Chelatococcus sp. HY11: one gene and its partner. The protein of the gene in region 1 binds, or shares a complex with, the protein of each later gene. Links are inferred from orthologs where the notes say so. Each region holds a gene or a part of one and is shown on either strand. Other genes may lie near its edges.

Region 1 (3,615 bases):
CCTCGGGGCGACGCATTGTTTAACGCGGGAAGACGGTGGATGTGCGCCTCGCCGGCTGAGTGACGCCGGCGACGCGGAGCTGTCAGACGTGTTTCGCCCCACGGAAAAATCTTGATGAACAGATCGTTAACGCGGTCCCCTGGCGCTGGGCTGCCATGCCGAATTGTAATAACCCAAAAGGCGCGGAGCGTGCATGATAGGGCGTCCAGGGAACGTCCAGAGGTGAGCGGCGAGAGCCGTCTCCAGCTATCGCCGTGATACTGTCAACGCATGCGCGCGGAATGCTCTATGCCGTGCTCGCCAATCTCGTCTTCGCAGGCTGCGATACGGTCGTAAAGCTTCTTTCGACCCGTCATCCGGTCTTTCAGATCATTACGATGCAGGCCTGCGTGGCGTCCGTCGTTGTGCTTCTCGTCTTCATGCGTGGTGGTTATATCGCCAAGCGAAGCGGGCTTGTTCATGATCGGCACATCCGTAATCCCAAGCTTCTGGCGTTGCGCGGCCTTCTCGCCGGGATCGGATCGACGGCGGGCCTTTATGCCTTTTCCTTGCTTCCTCTTGCCGATGTCTACGCGATAACTTTCGCATCGCCTCTTTTGGTGACCATGGCATCTGTTCTTATCTTGCGGGAGGAGGTCGGTATTCGGCGCTGGGCGGCCGTGATTGCGGGCCTGATCGGCATTCTCATCATGGTCCGGCCGGGATACGCGGCGGTCAACATGGGCCATATTGCGGCCTTCATCAGCATCTTTGTGTCCACGGGCGTGGTGCTGATCATGCGGTCGATCGGCGCCACCGAAAGCCGCAACATGATGGTGGGGGCAGTGCTCGCCGGCCAGCTGATGGCCGGCATTCCCGGCACCTTCCTCTGGTTTTCCCCGCCTTCGGCTTTTGATATCGGCCTCGTGGTCGTGGGCGGCCTTCTGAATGTCGCGGCGCAGTTCCTGTTTCTCGAATCACTGCGACTGGCGCCGGCCTCGAGCGTCGCGCCGATGCAATACACCAAGCTCGTCTGGGCGCTGATCGTCGGCGCGCTGCTGTTCGGGGATCTGCCGACGGTCCACATGCTGCTCGGCGCCGCCATTGTTATCGCGTCCGTGCTTTACATGTTCCATCGCGAACGCAAGCGCGGGGTGGCCCCAAGTGTCGCCTGATAGGGGAGATGTCGCATAGGCTTGTATAGCCTAACGGTGCGCTCATCGCATAAGCGCTCGCGGCCTGAACGGAGCTCGGCCAAGACGATCCGCCTTTCCGCTTGATCGCGTGTCGCCAGCCGGTATCGTGCCGCCATGAGCGACAGCATGACGGGTTACAGCTTCGCGGGTGAAGGTTTCGCGACGAACACCCAGGAATGGACGGTCTCGGGCCTGTCCGGCGCCTTGAAGCGGACGCTTGAGGATGCCTTCGGCCATGTCCGGCTCAAGGGCGAGGTCTCCGGCTATCGCGGACCGCATTCCTCGGGCCATTGCTACTTCGCGCTGAAGGACGAGGGCGCCAAGCTCGAAGCGGTGATCTGGAAGGGCGTCTTCAACAGGCTCAAGATCAAGCCGCAGGAAGGGCTGGAGGTGGTCGTCACCGGCCGCATCACGACCTTCCCCGGCTCCTCGAAATATCAGATCATCATCGAGACCATCGAGCCCGCCGGCGTCGGCGCGCTCATGGCCATCCTGGAGGAACGCCGCCGCAAGCTCGCGGCGGAGGGGCTGTTCGACGAGGCGCGCAAGCAGCTCCTGCCCTTCCTGCCCACCGTTATCGGCGTCGTCACCTCGCCGACGGGCGCCGTCATCCGCGATATTCTCCATCGGCTGGAGGATCGTTTCCCGAGCCATGTGCTCGTCTGGCCCGTGCGTGTGCAGGGCGAAACCAGCGCGGCGGAGGTGGCTGCCGCGATCAGCGGCTTCAACGCGCTTCCCGCCGGCGGCGCCATTCCCCGGCCCGACGTCATCATCGTCGCGCGTGGCGGCGGCTCGCTGGAGGACCTGTGGTCGTTCAATGACGAGGCGGTCGTGCGTGCCGCCGCTGACAGCGACATTCCCCTCGTCTCGGCTGTGGGCCATGAGACGGACTGGACGCTCATCGACTACGCGGCCGATCTGCGCTGCCCGACGCCAACCGGTGCTGCGGAGAAGGTCGTGCCCGTGCGCCGCGAGCTCGCGCTGCGTCTCGCCGATCTCGGCCGCCGGCATGGCGAGGCGATGGCGCGGCTCGGGGAGCGTCGGCGGACCGAATTGCGGAGCCTGACGCGGGCCTTGCGCCGGCCGGAAGATCTCGTCGCCGCGCCGCGCCAGCGGCTCGATCTAGCCGCCGGCAAGCTTGTCCATGGCTTGCGTGTCAACGCGCGCCGGCATGAAGTTGCGCTCGGCGCGCTCGCCCAGCGTCTCCTGCGCCTGTCGCCCCATCTGCAACTCGAACAGGCGCGCGCGCGGCTGGCGCGGGCGGGGCAGCAGCTCGACCGCTGTTTCGCGGCCAACAGCCATCGCCATGCCCAGGCCTTCATGCGCGTGGCCGGCAAGCTGTCGCGCCGGGGCCTCCGGCACAGGCTTGATCGGGGCCGAGATCGGCTCGCTCTCGCGGGTGCCCGCCTTGGCGAAATGGCACCTGAAATCGTGGCGCGCCGCCGCAAGGCGCTTGAAAGCGTCTGGAAACTGATCGACAGTCTGGGCCATAAGGGCGTGCTTGCCAGGGGCTATGCGCTTGTGCTGGACGAGGCGCGTCATCCCGTCCGCAGCGCGAGCGCGGTCACGGTGGGCATGCCTTTGACGATCATGCTGTCCGATGGTGATTTCGGCGCAGTTGCGGTTGACGGCGCGGAGGCATCCGGAACGGGAGCGCGTGGAGGGGCCCGCGGTGGCCGCAGCGCGGCCCGGAAGACGGGTGAGGCGGCGGCAAAGGCTGGCCCGGACACGCAGAGCAGCCTGTTCGACACCTGATCGCGCGACCTATGTAGCAAGGGCGTAACCATGAACCGGCATGACTATCGCTTCAACGGGAATGGCGAAGCGAGCCTCCAGTATCTCGACGCGGATTTTCGCGTGCTGAAGCCGGGCAGCTATGTGGTCTGCTCGGTCACTGGCGAGCGCATTCCCCTCGACAGGCTTCGCTACTGGAGTGTCGACCGGCAGGAGGCCTATGCCTCGCCGGAGGCCGTACTGCAGCGCCACAAGGTGCTGCGTGCGGTTTAGCGGGTTCTCTGATCTGATGAAAACGCTGAACATCGTCCGTCATGGCCGGGCTTTGTCCCGGCCATCCCGATCCCTGTGGCTCGCGCTTTTCCGATCGGGATCCCCGGCACCAGGCCGGGGATGACGCCGGTTGGGCAGACGCTTCAAGGTCGTCGGACAATGCTCTAGGTCTTTGTTTTTGAGCATTTTCTTCACGCGAACCGGTTTCCACTTCGCTTGAAAATGCTCTAGCGGGCGCGCTGCCGGCCCTTCTTCGTTTTGCGCAGCCAGCCCGATATGAAGGCGGCCAGGCCCGTTTCGTCATCGGGCACGAAGCGCACGGGCAACACTGCGAGGCCGGGCAGATGGCCGATATCGTCGCCGAGGCGCGCGACATCTTTCTCCGTTGTCACGAGCAGGGCGTCCAGAGCCAGGGCGCGGGCCGCCAGGGCCT
Region 2 (4,591 bases), 100 kb from region 1 along the record:
TCCCCGACGCAGGAAGAGTTGGAGCCGCCCGCAGAGGAAACGGCAGAGGCGCCGGAGGCAAAGGCGGACGCCGTCCCGCCGGAGCCCGCGCCTGAATCCGATGCTCCCGAATGGTCGCAAGCCGCCCGCGAGGACACCCCCGACGAACAGGCTGCAGCACCTGCGGAACCGCGGCCCGGTCTGGAGGAGCGGCCTGGCCTAGAAGAACGGCTTGGCTCGCGCTGGGCCGTGTGGGTCGGCGGCATCGCGCTGGCGCTCGGTGGTTTCCTGCTGGTGCGCTTTTCCGTCGAACAGGGCTATTTCGGCCCTGGCGTGCGCGTCATGGGCGCCGCCCTTCTCGCGCTCGCGCTGATCGCCGCCGGCGAATGGTTTCGCCGGCGCGAGCGCGCGGAAGCGTTTGCGGGCATCCCCTCGGCGCATGTGCCAAGTGTGCTGACGGCGGCGGGAACCGCCTCGGCCTTCGCGACGGTCTATGCGTCCTACGCGCTCTACGACTTCATCAGCCCCGCGACAGCCTTCGTGCTGCTCGGCCTCGTCTCCCTGGCGACGTTGACGGCTTCGGTGCTGCATGGTCCGGCGCTGGCGGCTCTCGGGCTTCTCGCCGCCCTCGTCTCACCGCTTCTCGTCTCCACGGAGGAGCCCGAGCCCTGGGCGCTTGTCATCTATCTCCTCTTCCCCGTAGCGGCCTCCTATGCCCTCGCACGCTTGCGCCTGTGGAAATGGCTCGCGGTCTCGGCCGCGATAGGCGCCTCGCTCTGGGGCGCCTTCCTCGTGCTCGCCTTCACGACGGGTCATGCACCGGCCCTGCTGACGCATATCGTCCTCCAGGCCCTGCTCGCCGTCGCGCTTCTTGTCGTGGACCCGAACCGCGGCGTGGACGACGAGAGAGCCTACCCGGACAGGCTCGGCCTCTTGGTGCTGGTCGTCTTCGCGGCCCTGGCGGGGCTCGCCATGACGGTATCGCTCGACGGCGGCACCCGCGCGCTCTTCGGCGGGATCATGGTCGCCCTCTACATGATGACCGCGGTCCGCATCGCGCCGGCAGCCGGCGCGGCCGCGCTCGCCGCCGCCATAGCCGGCGCCGGGCTCTTCCTCTGGCCCGTTGCCAGGGAAGCCCTCGCCGAACCGCAGAACGTGCTGCCCGGCGGCGCGGGCAGCGTGCCCATGCCCGAGGCGCTCAACCTCTATCTCACCTTCGCGATAGCCAGCGGCGCGGCCGTGGCGCTGGCGAGCCTCTGGCGTATCCTCGTCGGCGCACGCCTGCCCGTCGTGACGATCGCCTGCTACGCGGGCGCGGCGACGGTCGGGCCGCTTGCCCTTCTCGTCATCGCCTATTGGCGTGTCGCCGGTTTCGACAAGAGCATCCCCTTCGCCTTCGTCGCGGCCGCCCTTGGCCTTGCCGCGACCTATGCCGCGCGCCTGACGCGCTCACGGGAAACGGAAGCGCCGGTCCTGGCGCTCGGCACCGGCGCCTTTGCCTCCGCGGCCGTCGCGGCGCTGGCGCTCGGCCTCACCTTCGCGCTCGACAAGGGCATGCTGACGGTCGCCTTCGCGCTCGCGGCGATCGGCACCGCCTGGATCGGCTGGCTTTGCCGCATCCCGGCCCTGCGCTACGTCGTCGGCGCGATCGGCGCCCTTGTCCTCGGCCGCGTCATCTGGGACCCGGCCATCGCAGGCAGCGATCTGGGCACCACGCCGATCCTGAACTGGCTGCTCTGGGGCTATGGTGTGCCGGCGGTCAGCTTTGGCCTCGCCGCGGTCGTGCTGGCCCGGCATCGCCGGGACGCCATCACGCAGCTCTGCGAAAGCCTCTCGATCGTCTTCGCGGCGCTGCTCGTCTTCTTCCAGATCCGCCATGCGCTCAATGGCGGCGACATCCTGCGGGAATCCTCCAGCCTGATCGAGGCGGGTTTGATGGTGACATCGAGCCTGCTGTTCTCGCTGGTAATGGTGCGCTTCGACGCGCGCCGGAGGGACCCGGTCTATCGCATCGCTTCGCTGGCTTTCGGCGTTTTCTCGCTGGCCGTGTCCTTCGGCCTGCTGGCCGTCATCGATAACCCGGCCTTCTCGGGCGATCCCATTCCGGGCGGGGCGATCTTCAACGGGCTTCTGCTGGGCTATCTCATCCCGGCGATCGCCGCCTTCGCGGTGGCCTGGTATGCGCGGCCGAGCAGACCGACGTGGTATGTCTACACCGCTGCCGGGCTCGGCCTCTTCCTGCATCTCCTCTATATGCTGCTTGAGATCCGGCGGCTGTTCCAGGGACCGGTGGTCAGCCTGTGGCGCATGACCAGCGAAACCGAGCTCTGGGTTTATTCCCTGGCGCTGCTCGCCATGGGGGTCCTGCTACTCGCCATCGGGCTTATCTGGCGGCTTCGGCTCGCCCGGCTTCTCTCCGGCGCCTATATACTGACCGCCGTGCTCAAGGTCTTCCTGGTCGACATGGCGAATTTGGAGGGCGCGCTCAGGGCACTTTCCTTCATCGGGCTCGGCCTCGTCCTGGTCGGCATCGGCCTAGCCTACCAGAAGCTTCTCCTGAGGGCACGCCCTCATAATCCCATGCCACAGCCAGGCACGCAGCCGCCCGCGCCGCCGCAATAATGCCGCGTGGACCAGCGACAAGGTGGAACGGCTCCAAGCTTGCAACTTGGGGCCTAAACGGGCGATAACGCGCACCATGACCAAAGACGTTTCCAAGGATCCATCCCCTCGCGCTGCCAACCAGGCCGACCTTGCCGCCCTTCCTTTCGAGCGGGCGCTGGCCGAGCTGGAGCAGATCGTCGCGCGCCTCGAGCGAGGCGATGTGGCGCTTGAGGAATCGCTCACCATCTATGAGCGTGGCGAGGCTCTGAAGGCGCATTGCGAGGCCCTGCTCCGACGGGCCGAGCAGCGCATCGAGAAGATTACCCTGTCGTCCGACGGGCGCGCGACGGGTACGGAACCGCTCGACGTCGAGACATAACCAGTCGTCCGACCGGATCGCCCTCCCTTCCAGCCAGGCGGGCCGATCGTTTTTTGCGTGAGGACCATCGCCGTGCCGGCAGCCACCCCACTTCTGGACACGATCGCCCTGCCCGAGGACCTCAGGCGCTTGCCTGACTCGGCCCTGCGACAGGTCGCCGACGAGTTGCGGCAGGAGACGATCAGCGCCGTCTCGATCACCGGCGGCCATCTCGGCGCGGGCCTCGGCGTCGTCGAATTGACTGTCGCGCTCCATCACGTGTTCGACACGCCGCGAGACCGGATCATCTGGGACGTCGGCCATCAGGCCTATCCGCACAAGATCCTGACCGGACGGCGCGATCGCATCCGAACCTTGCGCAAGCCCGGCGGGCTTTCCGGCTTCACCCGCCGCTCCGAGAGCGAGTACGACCCCTTCGGCGCCGCCCATTCCTCGACCTCGATTTCCGCCGGCCTCGGCATGGCCGTCGCGCAGACGCTTGACGATGCGGGCGGCAAGGTCGCGGGTGAAAAGCCGCGCAACGTGGTCGCCGTCATCGGCGACGGGGCCATGTCGGCGGGCATGGCCTATGAGGCGATGAACAATGCCGGCGCCATGAACGCGCGGCTCATCGTCATCCTCAACGACAACGACATGTCGATCGCGCCGCCGGCCGGCGCCATGTCGGCCTATCTCGCGCGCCTCGTCTCCGGTGGTACCTACCGCTCCATCCGCGAGGTCGGCAAACAGCTCGCCCGTCACCTGCCGAAGTTCCTCTATGAAAAGGCACAGCGCGCCGAGGAGTTCGCGCGTGGGTTCTGGACCGGCGGCACGCTTTTCGAAGAGCTCGGCTTCTATTATGTCGGCCCGATCGACGGCCACAACCTCGACCATCTCCTGCCGGTGCTGCGCAACGCGCGCGACGCGACCTCCGGGCCGATCCTCGTCCACGTGGTTACCCAGAAGGGCAAGGGCTACGCGCCGGCCGAGGCCTCGGCCGACAAATACCATGGAGTCGGGACCTTCGATGTCGTCACCGGCGTCCAGGCCAAGCCCAAGAGCAACGCGCCCGCCTATACCAAGGTCTTCGCGGAGAGCTTGATCGCGGCCGCCCGCGCGGATGAGAAGATCGTCGCCGTCACCGCCGCGATGCCGTCGGGCACGGGGCTCGATCTGTTCGGCCAGGCCTTCCCGACGCGCACCTTCGACGTCGGCATCGCCGAGCAGCATGCGGTCACTTTCGCGGCCGGCCTCGCGACGGAAGGCTACAAGCCCTTTTGCGCCATATATTCCACCTTCCTGCAGCGCGCCTATGACCAGGTGGTCCACGACGTCTCCATCCAGAAGCTGCCGGTGCGCTTCGCCATCGATCGCGCCGGCCTCGTGGGCGCCGACGGCGCGACTCATGCCGGCTCGTTCGACATCGCCTTCCTCGGCTGCCTGCCCGACATGGTGGTGATGGCCGCCGCCGACGAGGCGGAACTCGTCCATATGGTCGCAACCGCCGCCGCCTACGACGAGGGGCCGATCGCCTTCCGCTACCCGCGCGGCGATGGCGTGGGCGTCGACATGCCGGAGAAGGGCGTGCCGCTCCTCATCGGAAAAGGACGCGTCCTGCGCGAAGGTACGCGCGTCGCGCTGTTGTCGCTC

What was found.
Region 2: the proteins of xseA (region 1) and KIO74_RS09445 are in contact, whole or in part, in a cryo-EM structure (PDB 8TXR), measured with the Escherichia coli proteins. The link is inferred for Chelatococcus sp. HY11 from one-to-one orthologs.

The regions. Positions count from the first base shown.
Region 1 is NZ_JAHBRX010000001.1:2,152,657-2,156,271, reverse strand. Bases 691-3,615 are described here. They hold xseA (exodeoxyribonuclease VII large subunit), read left to right. Parts: upstream 691-1,301; coding sequence 1,302-2,930; downstream 2,931-3,615. Other genes in these bases: lpxK (tetraacyldisaccharide 4'-kinase), read right to left, coding at 3,410-3,615; KIO74_RS09905 (DUF2093 domain-containing protein), read left to right, coding at 2,961-3,182; KIO74_RS09915 (DMT family transporter), read left to right, coding at 691-1,154. Outside these bases: more of KIO74_RS09915, read left to right, coding at 282-690. UniProt on the Escherichia coli protein: Bidirectionally degrades single-stranded DNA into large acid-insoluble oligonucleotides, which are then degraded further into small acid-soluble oligonucleotides.
Region 2 is NZ_JAHBRX010000001.1:2,047,550-2,052,140, forward strand. Bases 1,486-4,319 are described here. They hold KIO74_RS09445 (exodeoxyribonuclease VII small subunit), read left to right. Parts: upstream 1,486-2,677; coding sequence 2,678-2,962; downstream 2,963-4,319. Other genes in these bases: KIO74_RS09440 (DUF2339 domain-containing protein), read left to right, coding at 1,486-2,601; dxs (1-deoxy-D-xylulose-5-phosphate synthase), read left to right, coding at 3,029-4,319. Outside these bases: more of KIO74_RS09440, read left to right, coding at 1-1,485; more of dxs, read left to right, coding at 4,320-4,591. UniProt on the Escherichia coli protein: Bidirectionally degrades single-stranded DNA into large acid-insoluble oligonucleotides, which are then degraded further into small acid-soluble oligonucleotides.